Regions from separate parts of the Nocardia sp. NPDC004340 genome, predicted to be linked through region 2. Evidence: riboswitches for the same ligand, from Rfam matches in the RefSeq annotation. Region 2 holds a riboswitch; the other holds the start of a gene.
The links. A riboswitch is a leader RNA that binds a small molecule or an ion and turns the genes downstream of it on or off. The one in region 2 is predicted to bind magnesium.
Positions count from the first base shown of each region.

Region 1: another riboswitch for magnesium. It lies ahead of ACWEOI_RS19350 (hypothetical protein); the one in region 2 lies ahead of ACWEOI_RS22560 (ABC transporter permease).

Region 1 covers NZ_JBSGDW010000004.1:559,423-568,248, reverse strand. Annotated here, with positions in the region: gene ACWEOI_RS19365 (ferritin-like domain-containing protein) at 1-749, opposite strand, end outside; gene ACWEOI_RS19360 (ABC transporter ATP-binding protein) at 919-2,205, opposite strand; gene ACWEOI_RS19355 (ABC transporter permease) at 2,232-3,989, opposite strand; gene ACWEOI_RS19350 (hypothetical protein) at 4,026-4,811, opposite strand; M-box (ykoK) riboswitch at 5,166-5,335, opposite strand; gene ACWEOI_RS19345 (hypothetical protein) at 5,498-5,998, shown strand; gene ACWEOI_RS19340 (hypothetical protein) at 6,440-7,402, shown strand; gene ACWEOI_RS19335 (VOC family protein) at 7,549-7,947, opposite strand; gene ACWEOI_RS19330 (helix-turn-helix transcriptional regulator) at 8,051-8,826, shown strand, end outside.
Region 2 covers NZ_JBSGDW010000005.1:320,896-329,721, reverse strand. Annotated here, with positions in the region: gene ACWEOI_RS22590 (AraC family transcriptional regulator ligand-binding domain-containing protein) at 1-334, shown strand, start outside; gene ACWEOI_RS22585 (AraC family transcriptional regulator ligand-binding domain-containing protein) at 384-1,310, shown strand; gene ACWEOI_RS22580 (AraC family transcriptional regulator ligand-binding domain-containing protein) at 1,356-2,330, shown strand; gene ACWEOI_RS22575 (hypothetical protein) at 2,510-2,701, shown strand; gene ACWEOI_RS22570 (DUF3558 family protein) at 2,720-3,232, opposite strand; gene ACWEOI_RS22565 (DUF3558 family protein) at 3,232-3,744, opposite strand; M-box (ykoK) riboswitch at 3,823-3,992, shown strand; gene ACWEOI_RS22560 (ABC transporter permease) at 4,217-5,974, shown strand; gene ACWEOI_RS22555 (DNA polymerase domain-containing protein) at 6,029-6,991, opposite strand; gene ACWEOI_RS22550 (ATP-binding protein) at 7,239-8,826, shown strand, end outside.

The sequences.
Region 1 (8,826 bases), on a different contig from region 2:
GCAATGGCTTGGTAGAGGTCGCCGATGGTCGGATAGTCCTGGCCGGCCGGGAAGAACCTGCCGGCGGCCGTGCCGCGGAGATAGTCGGGCCCCCCGCCGAATGCCGGCGGGTCGGTGACGGTGCTGCCGAAGGGCCGTTCCAGGAAGATCAGGTGGTCGAGCGTCTCGAGGTCGAATCCCGCCAGGGCCAGCCGAATGTCGGCAGGGTGACAGCCCGGTGGAACGGGGAAGTTCTGCCGCCCGAAGTGGGGGTGGGCTCCGAGCGCGACCATCAGGTTGGACACCAGCGCGAGGTGAACCATTTCCTCGACAGCGATGCTGATCAGCTCATCGCGCCAGCGCCGTACCGCTTCGGCTTGCCGCGGTGGCAGGCCCCCCGCCGGATCTGTGCGTAGCCCGAACGCCGCGTACAGGTACCCGCACATCACCCCGTGTTCGAGTTCGGCGGCCTCGGCCAGTACCGAGAGCAGTTGGGCCATGGTCGGGATCCGCAAGGTCGGTTCAGCGCCGACCGTCATCGGGCACCTCCGAGGTCGGGCAACAGCGTCGCGGCATGATGGGCGAACGCTTCGGGATAGCGGGCGATCAGAGGCCGGTAGCGGGCCATGGCGCGGATCCTCCGTGTTCTGCGCGAGTGGGCGCAGCAGGGTGAGCGCAGGTTCGGGGTGCCGGTGAAGGAGCGTGTAACCAGGTACAAAACCGATTTCGGTGAAGAATTTCCACCGTGATATTCGGGTGCTCGATTCCATTTTTGATCATACGACCCGAAACGGGCAAATGGACTGAGTGTCGAGAGTGGCGACCTTCGCCTGGTCGCGATCGATTCACCGGTAGGTCCACACCATCCCCCGGTGGCCCGGGTGCAGGCCATGCGCGAGGGCACGCGCCGCGCCCGGGCTCGCGGCAACAGCTGACGCCTCAGGCCTCGTCCGGATGCCGCGTCAGCAGCCGCTCGGCGGCGTCGTACTCGTAGAGTTCAGCGTAGCGGCCCCAGTCGATGGCGATCCGCAGCTGTCGCCGCGCGACGTCCTCGGTGAAGCCCCGCCGCAGCAGGTCGAGGAAGAAGCCGTCGCGCAGTCGCTGGTTGCGCGCGCTGGTCAGCGCGTGGTCGATCGCCGCGATCAGGGGCGCATTGGCTCGTGCCAGCCGCGCGAAAATGGCCTTCGCACTGTCGATATCGGCCTCGGTGAACAGGGTGCCGTCGAGGGTGAGCTCGATATCCCCGTCGGCGGTGGTGGCCAGCCCCAGCATGGTGGCGGCGTCGACCAGCGGCATCAGATCGTCGACCTCGAAGCGCAGCCCGCCCGCCAGATCTGGCAGGTCGGCCCGCCCGCCCTGGGCGGCAACAAAATCCAGCATGCCGCCGATTCCGTCCACCCCGGCATCGGGCAGCGGCCGGGTGGTGGGGCTGGGGGTGATGCTCGGCCAGCTGCCATCGAAGGTGGCGTCGGTGAGCATCCGATAGGCCTGGTCCACCAGCGCCTGGAACCCCGCGCCGCGCGGGTCTCGCGGCTGCGGGAGACGCACCTGGATCTCACCCTTGATTCTCCCGGGATTGTTGTCCAGCACCAGGATTCGGTCGGCCAGCTGCACGGCCTCCTCGATATTGTGGGTGACCAGCAGCATGGTTTTGGTGGGGAAGGCGGTCTCCGCCCACAGTCGCATGAGTTCGCCGCGCAGGTTCTCGGCGGTCAAGACGTCCAGCGCTGAGAACGGCTCATCCATGAGCAGCACCTCCGGCTGCACCACCAGGGCGCGGGCGAATCCCACTCGTTGGCGCATGCCGCCGGAAAGCTCCTTGGGATAGGCGTTCTCGAAGCCGTCCAGGCCGATCATGTCGATGGCGTCGGTTACCCGCTCGGCGCGCTCCCAGGCCGAAACACCTTGGGCGCGAAGGCCGAGTTCGACGTTCTGCCGCACGGTCAGCCACGGCATCAACGCGAAGGTCTGGAACACCATGGCGGTATCGGCATTCGGCTCGGTGATCTCGGTCTGCCGGATGCGCGCGGACCCCGCGGAGGGGAGCATCAGGCCCGCGATGATCCGCAGTAGCGTGGACTTTCCGGAGCCGGATTTGCCCAGCAGCGCGACGATTTCGCCCTCGCGCAGCTCGAGGCAGACATCCGAGAGCACCGGTAGCTGCTCGCCGGAGGGGTTGGTGAAGTTCTTGGTGACACGATCGACGGTGATGATGGGGGCGGACACGATGGGTCCTCCTTTCGAAAAGTGTTTCAGCTCAGCGAGAATCGTCGTTCGGCGGTGCGCTGCAGGCGTCGCCACAACAGGCGGTTGATCGTCACCGTGACCACGCTCATCACCACGGTGCCGAGCAGCACCCTGGCGAAGACGTCGTCGGTGGTGGCGTTGGTGATGTACGCGCCCAGGCCGTAGGCCTCCATACGCGTGTTCCCGGCCTCCACGACCTCGCCGACCAGCGTGGCGTTCCACGCGCCGCCGAACGCGGTGATCGCGCCGACCACGTAGCCGGGCGCGATCGCGGGCAATATCAACGACTTCCAGCGCTGCACGCCGTGCACGCCGAGATCGTCCATGGCCTCGCGCAGGTCCGTCGGGATCTGCCCGGCCGCCGCGATCACGTTGAACAGCACGTACCACTGCGCACCCAGCGCCATCAGCACGATGCCGCCGACATTCAGTGAGATGCCGGTGTAGGTGAGCGCCGCGATGACGAAGATGAACAAGAACTGGGCCGGGAAACTGGCCAGCACCTGCACCACCGGCTGAGCGAACCGGCAGACGCGCGGATTCATCCCGATCCACACGCCGACCGGCACCCACACGATGGTGGAGACCACCAGCAGCACGATCACGCGGCCGAGGCTGGCCAGCCCCATCAGCGAGGTCGGCCCGAATTCGGCCAGGCCCACGGTTCGTTCGAAGTAGGAGGCGAGTGCCCAGGTGCCCCAGGCGAGCGCGGCGAAGAGCAGTCCGAAGAAGAGCACATCGCCGATGCGGCTGCCCGCGCGCTCGTCGTAGGCGGAACGGGTGCTGCGCCCGAAGACCCGCATGAGGCGATCGACGTGCTCACCGACCGGCCGTAGCACCCGTGCCAGCCGGCCCGGCACCGTGCTGCGGCGCAGCAGGTCGAGCACCAGACTCCTCGGGGCCTGCGCACTTTCGGTGTGCTCCACCCGGAATCGCTCCGACCACGCCGTGAGCGGCCGCCAGAACACCACGTTCACCAGGACGATGGTGAGCACCATGACCAGCGCACCCACGATGAGATTGCCGACCTGGGCCTCTGAGGTGGCCGCCGCGATGAAGCTACCCATGCCGGGCAACGCTTCGTCCCGGCCGGATACCGTGATGACCTCCGAGGCCGCGAGCATGAACCACGCGCCGCCGAAGCTCATCATGCCGTTCCAGATCATCGGCACCATCGCCGTCGGCACCTCCAGCTGCCACAACCGCTGCCAGCGGGTGAGCCGCATCATGCGGGCCGAATCATCCAGCTCCCGGGGCATATTGCGCAGCGCCTGGTAGTAGGCGAAGGTCATGTTCCAGGCCTGCGCGGTGAAGATGGCGAAGATGCACGCCGCCTCCGCGCCCAGATACGAGCCGTGGAACAGGCCCACGAACGCGGTGACCGTGATCGAGACCAGCGCCAGCACCGGTACCGACTGCAGCACGTCGAGGGCCGGGATGAGCACCTTCTCGGCCCGCCGCGAGCGCGCCGCCCACTGGCCGACGATCAGTGTGAAGAGGATGGACGCCGCCAGCCCGATGAACATGCGCAGCGTGGTGCGGGCCGCGTAATAGGGCAGATTCGCGGGATCGGTCGATACGGCCTCGGTTCCGGTATCCGGCGTCCAGGGCACCGACATGTCCCGAATCAGCCGCAGCACCAGCAGGATCAGCAGCACGCCCGCGCCGATGATCAGGTAGTCCACCGCTCGGAGCCGGCCGCGTGCCCGCGGTATCTCGGGAGTCGTCTTGGGGCGGTCCGGAATTGCCAATTCAAGAGTCATTGCTGTTCACCTCGCTCCGAGGGGCTTCGTCGCAACTCAGTTGGTCGATTCGGCGGCGACCGCGGGCGGTGCGGTCATGACGTTGAAGGCGTGCACGGCCGAGGCCAGCACCGCCGGTACGCCGACGAGCAGGTTGAAAACCACGACGCCGATCCCGGCCCCGGCCACCGCGCCCTCCAGACAGCCGGTGATGGCGCCGGGAATCGCCAACGTGCCCAACGTCAATGCGCCGACCGCGAGACCCTGGCCCGCGCCCAGCAGGACGCAGCCCAGCGGCGCGCCGATGACGGCACCCAGCAGCGTGCCCACCGCCAGGGCCACGGTGAGCTCGTTGTTGACGTTCTGGAAGACGGTATTCATCCGATCCTCGAAGCTGTCGGGATCGGCAATCTGCTGTGCCGCAGGGTCTTCGGCTTGTGCCTCCGCGACGGCGTGCAGCTCCGCGGCGATGCGTCGTTCCTCGGCGCTGACCGGTCGGGCCCGATCCGGGTTCGGGGTGAGGGTGGCGCTGTCGCCGTCGATGCGGGCGTCGATCGGGTACGTCGTGTCCTGCTTCGTGAGGGTCAGCGGGATCGCCCCCACGACCACGCCCTGCGGATCGAGGATCTGCAGCTGGTCGGTGGTGGTTCGGAACGTGCCGAGGTCGGTGTGCAGCACCACCGATCGGTCCACGATCCGGGCGTCGCCGGATACGGCCTGAACGTTCACAGCGTCGGCGAGCCGGACGTCCGGTCCGGGTGCCGTGGCCGAAGCGGCGGCCGGGGCGACCAGTCCGGCGGCGGTCAGCGCCGCGGTGGCGAATGCGAGCAAGCGAATTCTCATCGGGATGTTTCCCCTCGGGATACCGCTGCCCGCATCGGTTTCCGGGCAGCATCGAATACCGTCGAGCACGGTGGTGCCGACGGGTCGGATATATGCGAATCTCCGAATTCATTCGTGAAATGTGCACGCGAATAATCCGGTGCCGCGTAGGCGGCATCGTGATATCGGAGAATTATGTGCGTCGAGATATCGACGCGGTGTTGGTGTGCTGGCTAGCGGCCCGGACCGAGGTGGAGGGGCCGGCCCGGAGATCCCGGGTCATCATCGGGTGTCATCTTGCTACCCGACCTCCTCACTGGTAGAACGCGATTCGTCAACGCACGCGGGGAGGTCGCCCGGAACTCTCGGGGCGGACGCACACCCCTCTCGTCAGAGTTTTGGCACTGCACGACGTGTTCCGAATCGGAAAGCCACTTTGGATTACCCCTTGATCCGGAGAAATCTGTCCTAACCTTGGGCGTCTCTCGACGTCGTCAGATCAGTGGCCTATGTTCGTGCAGGAGCCTCGCCTATCGAGGTGCAACAGGGAACCTAGTTAAAGACTCGCTAAAAGTCAAAGCCGCTATTCGCATATCGGCGAGCCCTGTGTCACATCGGCGCGCCGGACCGTCGATCGGACATTTCAGATGTGTCGGCGACGCTGGTCGGCGTGGTGAGATCCCTGTTCGAGCGGGAGGACCGCGTCCATGGGCGCGTCATCCATGGCCGCACCACCTCCGACTGGATCGACACCGCGGTCGACACCGGCGGCCAAGCCGGCGCGGCTGACCACCAAACAACCCGTCCTGACCGTGCCGATCCGGCGCGGGCTGAACGTACGTACCGCGCAGACCGAACCGGCCAGTGCGCCCAGCAGCCGGAACCTGGTGCGGTACAGAACGTCCTCAACTGCCGAATGCCGAGTGGCGTACACCCGTGAGGCGGTATATTGCGAAGCGCAACTGTTTCACATCAAGTATCGGGGAATACTCATGCGTCGTACCCTTGCCCTCGTCGTGCTCACCGCCGCGGTCCTCACCGCCGGAACGGGTTTGGCCGCAGCCGAATCGCCGTCGACCGGTTCGGCCTCGGGTTCGGCCGGGACTGTCGCCACTGTTCTCTGCGCGGTGGTCAAGATCTCGGCCTGCTCGATCTCGGTTCCTGAAAACAACCTGCCGGTCTCGACGCCCGAGAACACAGTGCGGTAAATGACGCCAGCGGAAGGATCGCCGATTGCTCAGTCCGGCGGTGGTGGGGTGGGCACCGGATCAAGCGGCCGACTGATGCACTGAAATCCGCATTCCCCGCTGATCGAACCGGCCAACGCGGGGCGTTGGCGACTGGAATCTGTTGCGGCGCAGAACTTCCGCCCATGCCGGTGGTGGACGGTTAGAGCCGTTGTCAGCTGCCTAGCGGGCGGCGAGACCGGCTGCGACCCGAACGGCCTGCCTTCGTTGTGCCGCCTGCGACATCGGGCGAGCGCCATTGGTGAGGCTATTGGCCGGCGCTGGGCGTATCTGAATTGCCGCCGATCCTGCTTGTACCCGCGATGTCCTCCGAACAGGTTGGGGCTCCGCGACTTCGGAGTCACCATGATTTCTCCACACTTTGTCACCGGATCGCGCACAACTGGCCGATATAGTGGCCGCGTGTCTGCTCGTGGTACATCGTGGAATCGCTTGAACCGTCTCGCGTACCTATTGCAGGTCATTGCTGTCGGCGCCCTGGCTGTAGCGTGGCTGGCGATCGGGCTCGGACTGTTCTCGAGGTCGGGAGTAGATCTCGAAGCGGGTGACCGATTCGCCGCCAACCCCACGGTCTATTGGCCGTACCTGTTTGTGATCAGCCCGCTGCTGTTCGTCACTGGCCTTTTCGGGCTGTTGCCATACCCGTTCGCTCCTGGCGGCACCATCGCGGGTGGAATTGTTGCCAGTTTTTTCGCTCAATGGGTGGGAACCGAGCTGTACTTGTCCGACCTCAAGCCAGAGCTACCCGGACGCCTCGAAACGAGCTTCGGTGCTGCGTGTTTCGCAGTTGCCGTAGCGTTCACGGCAGCGATCGTGCATGTGTACAGCACCCGATCCGGTCGGACGCGTGTCGCTTCGATTCGAGGCGGAGCAGGGCTGGTAATTGCCATTCTCGTCAGTGCCTGGGTCACGATTCCGCCCCTGATGGCGGGCAGTGGCGCCCCGTCCGGTGTCCTGGCTGGGCTCGTCGCCGATGCCTACTGCGGCAGGAAAGTGTCGGACTGGATGGACGAGGGACAGGCGGCGATCTATACGGGCGACGGGACACAGTGGTTGCCGGTGAAGGCTGCGCCGGACAACAGGTTCGGGGTCCTGGTCACTCTGCGTGACGGCATGGGCAGCGTCGAAACCACCCCGCCGACCGCGATTTCCTTCCGAGACGAGCTGCCATTCAGTTCGGGTCCGCCGGCAACCGAATTGCGTCTGCATCAGTCTGGTACAGGCAACCGGTCCGCGTTTACTCGTCTGCGTGATCCGAAGTGTGAGCCCGGCAGTAACCGGGTGGTTTCGGCGAACTATTACTATGAGGAATACGGCGGAACGAACAACTCTTCGATTCAGGGCAAGGTATTTCGTAGCAGGTAACACGCTGACAAGTGTGTTGACAGCCGTCGCTGATCCGGATGTCTGCATAGCGCGCACCACGTCGAGCAGCCGTGGTCGTCCCGAAGATCAACGGCCCGAGGTGAACTCGGGCCGTTTCAGTGCCCACTTATGCCGATGAGCGGATATCAACCGGCGAACTTCGCGGCGGCTTGCGCGGTGACCGGGGTGAAGAGGTTGATCAGGTTGCCGTCGGGATCGCGAAACAGCAACGACCGGTTCCCCCACGGCATCGTCGTGGGCTCGTTGACGAAATCCTCGACCGTGTCTCGCAACCGCCGGTAATCGGCATCGACGTCAGGGACCAGGAATTCGATGATCGCCGTGTGATTGTCGGCTGGGTGCGCGCTGCCCGCGGCGAACAGCGCCACGGTGCGGGTGCTTCCGATCGCGAGGGTGCCGGCGGGTGTGACGATTTCGGCGAAATCCGGTGTAGCCCAGTTCGCTTCGACACCGGTCACGTGCTGATAGAAGCTGACCAGCCGCTGGATGTCGTCAGTGATCAGGCGGATCGAGACGAGCTTCATTGTGTGCTCCTGCTGTCGGATGAGGCGGAGGTTCCACCGCCGCACGCCACGGTAGAGCCGATACCGGACAGTTTCCGCCCGGTATAGATGAGAGAATTTCCCGATGACGCGCCCCACCGCCCGAGTGCTGGCCCTGCTCGAGCTGTTGCAGACCGGCGGTACTCATACCGTCGGCGAACTCGCCGGACGGCTCGGCGTCGATGAACGCACCGTCAGGCGATACGTCACACATCTCACCGACCTGGATATCCCGGTCCGGTCGGTGCGGGGCCGCTACGGGGGATACCGGCTCGCTCCCGGATACCGAATGCCACCGCTGATGCTGACCGACGACGAGGCGGTGGCCGTGTTACTCGGGCTCCTCACCAGCCGCGGCGCCGACCGGCCGACAGCGGCTGCCCGCGCAGCCGACAGCGCGACGGCCAAACTCCGCCGCGTCCTCCCCCCACGTCTGACGGCCCGGCTGGACGCACTGATCAACACCGTCGAATTCACCGCCGACGCGCGTCCGGAAGTGGCTGTCGAGACCGCCGTCCTGCTCCGGCTCGCCGAGGCCACCCGCGAGCACCGACCGGTCGCAATCGAGTACACCGACCGAAACGGGCGGTCCAGCCGACGGACCGTGCACCCCTACGGGCTCGTCGACCACTCCGGCCGGTGGTATCTGACAGGGATGGACAGCAACAGCGACGAACTACGCCAGTTCCGGCTGGACCGCATCACCGCGGTGAGCACACAGCCCGGAACGTTCGCTCCGCCCACCGAATTCGAGCCGGCCGCTCATCTGCTGTCCGCATTGGCCGACGCGCCCTATCGGCACGAGGTATCGGTCCGAGTCCAGGGCACACTCACCCAGGTCCGCCCGCTGCTCCCCGCGAC
Region 2 (8,826 bases):
CATCACCTACCGCAACACCGACTTCGAGCGGCCGCAGATCACCGCGGACCCCATGCTGGCGGCGGTGCTGCGCCGCCATGCCGCCACCATGCCGCCGCCGCCCCCGCGCGCCACCGAATGGCCCGACCGGGTGGCCACGGCGCTGGCCGAGGTGCTCGACGGCACCGACGCGCTGCTCGAACATGTCGCGCGGCGGCTCTACACCAGCCCCCGCACCCTCCAGCGCCGCCTCGCCGAATCCGGCACCACCTGGCGGCTGGAGGTGGACCGGGCCCGCAAGCGGCACTTCGAAGGCCCCGAACCTGAGACGCCGCCCCCGGACGACGCGCTATGACGCCCGGGATCGGCTGCGGTGCAGGATCTCCAGGCTCCGAGGTGGATGGGTGACCGGACCGGACAGCGTGCTGCTGGCGCGCTTCGTACTCACCCGGGCTCGGGCCGTGGGTGTGGATCCGGTGGCGTTGGCGCGGGCGGCGGGGATCGGGCCGAGCGCGCTGGACGCTTCGACGGGAAGTGTTCCGGGTCAGTGTTATCCCCGCTTGTGGGAGTTGTTCGAGCGCAGGGTGGATGTGCCGCACGTGGGACTGCGGGCGGCCGAACGACATGGAATGGGGGAACTGGGGATGATGGATTACCTGCTCGCGACCGCGCCGACGGTCGGTGAAGGCTTCCGGGCCGTAGGGGAATTCGGGTCGCGGCTGTCGGGCAGCCGGCGGGTGGCCGTGGTCGCCGAGACCGATCGGCAGGTCACGTTCGCGGCGGAGACGGCGGCGCGGGGCCGGGGCACGGAGGTCGCCGCACAGGCGAGTTTCGCCTTCCTCACCGGCCGGGCCCGGCTGGCCACGCGGGCGCGGATCACGCCGGTGGCGGTCACCCTGCGGGAACGCGCGCCCCGACGGCACGGTCCCTACCGGGAGTTCTTCGGCACGGCGGCAGTGGATTTCGAGGCCGAGGTCGACAGTCTGACGCTGCGCCGCACGGACCTCGACCGGCCTCAGCATTCCGCCGATCCGGGCCTGGCCGCCGTCCTGCGGCGCGGCGCGGCGGTCGCCACCCTGTCCACGCCGCCCGCGCGGGCCTGGGTCGATCTGCTTGCGGCCGAACTCGATTCACTGAGCGATCCGGCCCCACCCGGTCCGGACAGCGACACCGCGGACTTCCGCGCGACGGTATCCCTCGACACCGTCTCACTATCCGATATCGCGCGGCGGCTGGATACCAGCCCGCGCACCGTGCAGCGGCGGCTGGCCGCGGCCGGAACCAGTTGGAGTCGGGAGCTGGCGAACGCTCGCCGCCGGGCCACGTGGTGACGGTCGGCCGTGAACACTCGATCCGATTGTCACGACAGCATTCTCATGGCCCGGTTCGCGTTGCAGCGGGCGGCGCGGGCCGGACTCGACGCCGACCGGATCGCCCGGACGGCGGGCGTACCCGCCTGGCGCGAAGGCGGTGAGGGCACCCGGGTGTCGTCCCGGTACTGCCTGCGGGTGTGGGAGCTGATCGAGCGCGAGACCGGGGATCCCGATATCGCGCTGCGCGTGTCCGACGAGAGCACCACCGGCGAGTTCGGGCTGCTCGAATATCTGTTCCTGTCCGCGGCCACGCTCGGCGACGCGCTCGAGGCGTGCGTGCGCCATACCGGCAGTCTCAGCACGAGTTACGGCTTCCGCGTCGCGCGCCGCGACGAACAGGAGGTCTGCTACGAGGTGCGGTCGGCCATGGAGGACTGCCGGGGCCGGGAACTGTTGATACAGGCCACTTTCGCGCTGCTCGTGGGGCGGGCACGCGCAGCCACCCGCAGCCCGGTGGTGCCGGCGCGGGTGAGTTTCCGGCAGTCCGCGCCCGCCGATCTCGCCACCTTCACCGAGCTGTTCGGTACCCGTGCAATCGATTTCGACGCCCCGGCGGATGCGCTGACGCTGCGGGCCTCGGATCTGGCGCTGCCGATGAAGTCGGCCGATCCGGAACTGACGGCGGTGCTGCTGACCTACGCGGCCACCCTGCCCGCCACCCCGGAGGTCGGGGTGACCTGGCTCGAGCAGCTCGGCGACGCCATCGATCTGGCTCTCGCCAATGGCGCGGCGACCCTGGAAGTGGTTGCGCGGCGGCTGCTGACATCGCCGAGATCACTCCAACGCCGGCTCGCCGAGGCCGGAACCACTTGGCGGCGTGAGGTGGATCACGCGCGTCGCCGCAGATTGCAACGCGCCGAACACCTTCCACGCGCCCAGCAGGCGGAATTCCTGGGATACGCGGATCCGGCGAGCCTGCGGCGGGCGGTGCAAAGGTGGCGGGACCGGGCCGATCCGGGACCCGAAGACCCGTGTTGAGGAGCCGAAATCGCACCTACCGTACGGTATTCCGGCTACCTCACAGCAAGGTTGGCGTGTCCCGGACCGGTTTGGCGCTTTCGGAACTCCCGCGCGGGGCGGACGGAAATCAGACTGGTCGGAAACGCCAGGACACTGTCACGCGTTCCCCCGGACCGGTACTCGATTGGAGCTTCCTCGTGCCCCACACCGCAGAAACCGCCACCGCCTACGTCGTCACCGCCGTAGAGGCCAAGGGCACCGCCACCCGGCACGACTTCGATATCAAGTCCATCGTGAGCACCACCCACAGCCTCACCGAGAGCTGGGATTTCCACACCGTGGACCCGAACATGTTCTGGAACATCGTCGCCACGTTCCTCGAGCACTGAGGCCGGTTCCCGCGCGCGTCAGATGCCGTCGACCGAGAGCGTCGCGTTCATCAGATTCATGGCCGCCGCGCACGGATCGGGCCGCGCGGTGTGATCGCGGTTTCGCACCCACCAGGTGACGGTACCGGTGTCGGCCACCGTCACCGCGCAACCACCCGGGTCCGCTGGATCCCGCCAGTACATGCCGCCGAAGTTCCGCACCACGAGCCGCTCCACGCGGTATCCGAACCGGTCGGCGATCCGCACCTCCCGCGCGAGCGTGTCGTCCCGCAGCCAGGCATAGGTGATGTCGACCGCGCCGCCACCGGGATTCGTGGCGGTCCAGTCGCACACCGTGGGCTCGCTCTGCCGCCGCATCCCGGTGACGCCGATGGCGGCGGCCAGCTTCTGATCCTCCAGCGGGCCACAGCCCGCCAGCAGGTTCGGATCGGCCGCCGGGCGGGCGTCGGCCTGCCGATCGCTGTGCGAACACCCGGACAGGGCGGCGATCAGCAAGGCCGCCACCGTGATTCGCACCCCCGGGCGCGCCATCAGCCCTGTCCCGCCTGCGTCAGGGTGGCCGCGGCCAGCTGCTCGATGCCCTGGCAGGCGCGTGCGCTCGACCGTTCGGACCAGTCGATGAAGTCGGTGTCGCCGAATGCCACTGCGACCTCGCAGGATTGCGCGCCCCGCCATTCGATGCCCGGCTGCCCGGCGATCCGGACGGTGGCGGGACTGCCGGTGGTGACCTGGTCGCGGCGGTCCTGCAGCGAGCTGCCCCGGAACCAGTGGAAGGTGACGGCGTAGTCGCCGCCCGTGGCGGGCTGCCAGGCGCAGCCGATCGGATTGGCCGAAACCCGTTGCACACCGGCCGATCCCGTGGCATCGACCACCTCGGCGTCGGACACGCCGCCGCACAGGCCGATGGTGTCGGGAGACGGCACGGCCGCCTTGGGCGCGGCCGTCGGGGTCGCCGCGGCCCGCTGGTCCGAGGAGTTCCCGCACCCCACGACCGCGAGCCCGATCAAGGCGATCCCCACCGCCGCGCGCACCGCTCTCGTCACGCGGACCAGACTAGGCGAATCGGACCGATCGTGCGCGAACACTCTTTGACAATTCATCGGGGCTTTACTACGTTCGATAACGCACCTCGATAGGCGAGGCTCCTGCACGAACACAGGCCACTGATCTCACGACGTCGAGAGACGCCCAAGGTTAGGACAGATTTCCCCGGATTAAGGGGTAATCCAAAGTGGCTTTCCGATTCGGAACACGTCGTGCAGTGCCGAAGCTCTGACGAGAGGGGTGTGCGTCCTCCCCGGATTCCCCGGGTCGACCTCCCTCGTGTGCGCTGATGAATCCGCGTATGAGCTGTATGAGGAGGTGGCGGTCGGATGACAGCTGATGACGACCCCGGACCTCCTGTCGCGCACTCGTAATTCCCCGGTATTCGGCGACGCCACCATCACCCTTTCGCGTGATTCGGCATGCGCCTATTTCCGCGCGCCCTTTTTCGATTAGATGCGGATTCATCCGATGACGCTCCAGATCACCATTCCCAACCGTCCCGAAACAGGGCAGCCGATGCCGCGTCCGCGAAATCGGCTGCGCGCCGTCGACTTTCTGGTACTCGGCATGGCCGTGTTCCTGATCGCCGTGGCGCTGCGGCTGTTCCGCGATATGTCGGTGCCGTGGACGCCGGGCTCCGGACCGGAAGCGGTGTCGACCGATCCCCGGGAACTGCCGTACTACGCGGCGCGCACCACGCTGCGGATGTTCCTGGGGCTGGCGGCCTCGATCCTGTTCACGATGGTCGTCGGCCAGTGGGCAGCGCATTCGCGGCGGGCGGAGAAGGTGCTGGTCCCGATGGTGGACGTACTGCAATCGGTGCCGGTGCTGGCGCTGGTCTCCATCACGGTGACCGCGTTCGTGGCGCTGTTCCGCGGCTCCTTCCTGGGCGCGGAGGCGGTGTGCGTGTTCGCCATCTTCACCGCGATGGCCTGGAACATGACCTTCGCCTACTACCAGGCCGTGCGCACCCTGCCGCGGGAGCTCGACGACGCCGCCCGCATGCTGCGGCTCACCCGCTGGCAGCGGTTGTGGCAGCTGGAGGTGCCGGCCGCCATGGTGCCGTTGATCTGGAACGGGATGATGAGCTTCGGCGGCGCGTGGTTCATGCTCGCCGCGTCCGAGGTGATCACCGTGTCCGGGCGGGAAGAGGCGCTGCCGGGCATGGGCAGCTTCATCGCGGCGGCCACCTCCCAGGGGCAGGTGTCGCGACTGCTGCTGGGCGCGCTGGTCATGGTGGCCACCATCGTCGTCGTGAACGTGCTGTTCTGGCGGCCGCTCACGGCGTGGTCGGAGCGGTTCCGGGTGGAGCACACCGAAAGCGCCGAAGTACCACGCAGTCTCGTGCTGGACCTGCTGCGGCGCAGCACCGTGCCCGGGCGGCTGGCTTGCGTGAGCCGACCGGTCGGCGAGGGGATCGATCGCGTCATGCGAGTCTTCGGGCGCAGCACCCGGTCCGCCTACGACGACCGTCCCGGCAGCCGGGCCGGGGACGTGGTCTTCTTCGCGCTGCTGCTGGCGGCGCTGGCCTGGGGCACCTGGACCCTGGCCGCCTACTTCGAAAGGACCGTCGGGCTGGCCGAATTCGGGCCCGCCACGCTCATGGGCCTGGCGAGTCTGAGCCGGGTGATCGTGCTGCTGGTGGTGTCCACCGTGGTGTGGGTGCCGGTCGGGGTGTGGATCGGGCTGAACCCGCGGGTGTGCCGGTTCGCGCAGCCGGTGGTGCAGGTGCTGGCCAGTTTCCCGGCACAGTTCCTGTTCATCTTCGTGATCGCGGCGCTCACCTGGACCGGCGTCTCGCTGAATATCGGCGGCATCGTGCTGATGGCGCTGGGCGCGCAGTGGTACGTGCTGTTCAACGTGATCGCCGCGGCCGGGCAGATCCCGACCGATCTGCGTGAGGCCATGGACGATCTCGGCGTGCACGGGTGGCTGCGGTGGAAGTCGTTGATCCTGCCCGCGATCGCCCCCGGCTATGTGGTCGGCGCGATCACCGCGTTCGGCGGGGCCTGGAACGCCACGCTGGTCGGCGAGGTGGTCGAGGCGGGCGGCACCCATCTGGAGGCGTACGGGCTGGGCGCGTACATCACCAATGCCACCGCGGCGGACCTGTTTCCGAAGGTGCTGCTGGGCACCGTGGTGATGAGCGCCGTCACCGTGACCATCAACCGGCTGGTGTGGCGGCGACTGCAGCGCCGGGCCGAACAGCGTTTCTCGTTGAGCTGAAACAGTTTTCGAAAGGAGGACAGTCATGTCCGCCCCCATCATCATAGGACTCGATCAGTCCGCGCGGCGGGCGCGGGCGCGGCGTTTGCCTTCGTGCATGGCCTGCACCCGCGCCACCGGGATGGTGTGACCCTCGGCGATGAGATCCGCCGGGAGCGTTTGCGGTTCGGGCATGGCCTCGGCCCACGGATCGCGGTCGCCGAGGATGGCGGCGGCGGTGCGCACGGTGAAATCGCGCGGATCGATCTCCGGCAGGTCGGCCCAGCTGACCGGGAACGACACCGTCGCGCCCGGCCGCACCCGTGGGCTGTACACCGACACCACCGTCGCCCCGCCCGCCCGGGTGGAGTCCAGGAAAACCTTGCCGCCCCGGTCTTCTCGAATGAAGGCCGTGGTGGCCAGGTCCGGGTCGAGCCGTTCGGCGCGCGCCGCGATGGCCCGGGTGGCGGCCGCCGCGTCCTCGATATCGACCCCCGCCCGCACCGGCACGAAGATGTGCACCCCCTTGGACCCGCTGGTCTTCACCGCCCCCGCCAGCCCGTCGTCGGCCAGCGCCCGCCGGATCAGCTCGGCCGCGGCCACCGCCTGCGAGAACGGCTGTCCCGGTTCGGGATCGATATCCAGCACGAGATGGGTTGGCCCACCGGAATAGTCGACCAGATCCTCCGCCAGCAGCAGTGTCACGTGGTACTCCACCGCCCGCTGGTTCCCGAACCACAACAGCGTCCGCACGTCATCGCACAAGGCGTACGACACTTCCCGTTTCGAGCTCCCCGCCCACAAGGTCTTCCGCCGCACCCACTCCGGCGTGTACTTCGGCAGGTTCTTCTGCATGAACGGCTCCTGCCCCGGCCGCACGCGCACCACCGACAACGGCCGCTCCCGCAGCGCCCCCACCATCCGCTCCCCCACCGCCTCGAGATAGTCGATCAGCTCCCCCTTGGTGGCCCCCGCCCCGTCGAACAGGGGACTGTCCAGACTGGAGAACTTCAGACCGGCCCGCGCGTCTTCGCCCATCGGCCCACCATGCGCCCCCACCGCACCCCCGTCAACCACCCCGGCCGTGTCCGCGGTCACCGGCGGCGGGAGACCGAACCTAACACCGTGCGGATTCACCGGCGAGAGCAACAATCTGTCACCCTCGCGACGGTCTGCGGAAGGAGGCTCGTTCACTAGGGTCGGAAGCACCAGGCAGCGTCGCCGACTGAATCACCGGTCTGGCCGCACGTCGTCCACCCGAGCTCCGACACAGGAACGGTGGAGAATGCCCGAATCCCGTCGCAGTCCCCTCCTGATCGGACGGGCATCACAGCTTGCCGACCTTCGCGAGCTCGTCTTCGACCAGCGAATCCGGTTGCTCACCGTGACCGGGGGCGCTGGTGTCGGCAAGAGCCGGCTGGCCACCACCGCTCTGCAGGACGCCGAGAGTCGGGTCGTATCGGTCGATTTGGCCGAGGTGAGCGGCGGCGAACAGGCTTGGCGGACTATCCTGGACGCACTGGGTGGCACCGCGGAGCCGCACACCACCCCGCTCGGACCGGACACGGTGGCGACGCGAATCGGCCCGGAACCACTGATCATGCTGGCCGACAATTGCGATCTCGTCACCCGCGATCTCGCGGCCGGACTGTCCTCCGTGCTGGCCCGGTGCCCGGGACTGACCGTGGTCGCGACCAGCCGCCACGCGCTCGACCTGTATCAAGAGGTGCTCTACCTGGTTCCGCCGCTGTCCGTCGTATCCGACGGGTCCGCGCTCAGTCCCGCCGCGCAGCTGTTGTCGAACTGCATCGAAACCCGGTTCCGCGACGCGGCGACCGCCGCGGACCGGTCACAGCTCGAGCAGATCGCGGCCGAATTGAATGGCGTTCCAGTGGGATTGGAGCTCGCCGCGACCTCTCTCGGCCGGCTCGGCGTCGAACGAACACTGGAGCGAATCCGCTCCGGGCAACCGCTGCCGCCGTCCCCCTTCGTCGATATCCCGGTGCGGCACCGCAGTATTCGCGCGTGCGTGACATGGGGGCTCAGCGATCTCGACGAGATGAGCCTCTTCGTGCTGCTGCACGTCGCCGCTTCCGAGGTCCTCACCGATCTGGAGGAGGTACTGCTGCTCAGCGGCGAGCGGGGTGATCCGATCGCTGGCAAGCTGGCCGAGCTGGTGGACCGCAGCCTGCTCGATCACTCGGTCGCCGAGAACGGTCACTACACCTATGCGATCTCGGGCTTCACCCGGTCGTTCTGCCGTCAGTTGCTGTACGCGGATCGGGTACTCGCGGAACGAATACGCTTCCGACGCGCCGAAGGGCTCCGCCTGCTGGCCCGGGAGATCACTCGGCTGCTCGCCGAGCCGGACGGCCGCGCCGAGGGGCTACGCCTGGTCGACCGCTGGCTGCCGGACCTCTTCGCCACCGTCCGGTACCTGATCGACCACGACGCGTACCGGGGCGCCATCGAGCTGCTGTCCGAGCTGGAGGACGTCTGGATCCAGCGGGCACTGCTCGCCGATGCCGAGGCCATCGTCGCCACCCTGCTGGCGGCGGTCGATTCCGGCGCCCACCCGCCCGCGGTGATGGCCGCGGGCCGCGAGCTCCTGGGCCGCTGGGCACTGCGATCCGGGCGTTTCCAGGACGCGAAACGACTGCTCGCGCCGGTCGCCTCCGTCCGGAACACCGAGACCCGCCGCACCGACCCCGTCCTGGTCCACCGGGCGGGCCGCGCCCTGGCCCAGGCCCACCACGAGACCGGAAAGCCCCAGCGGGCGCGCGCACTGCTCGCCCGATTCCCCGCGGCCACCGCCCCACCCGCCGAGCAGCCGGTCGCCGCGCTCATGGCAGCGGTGATCGAACTCGGCGACG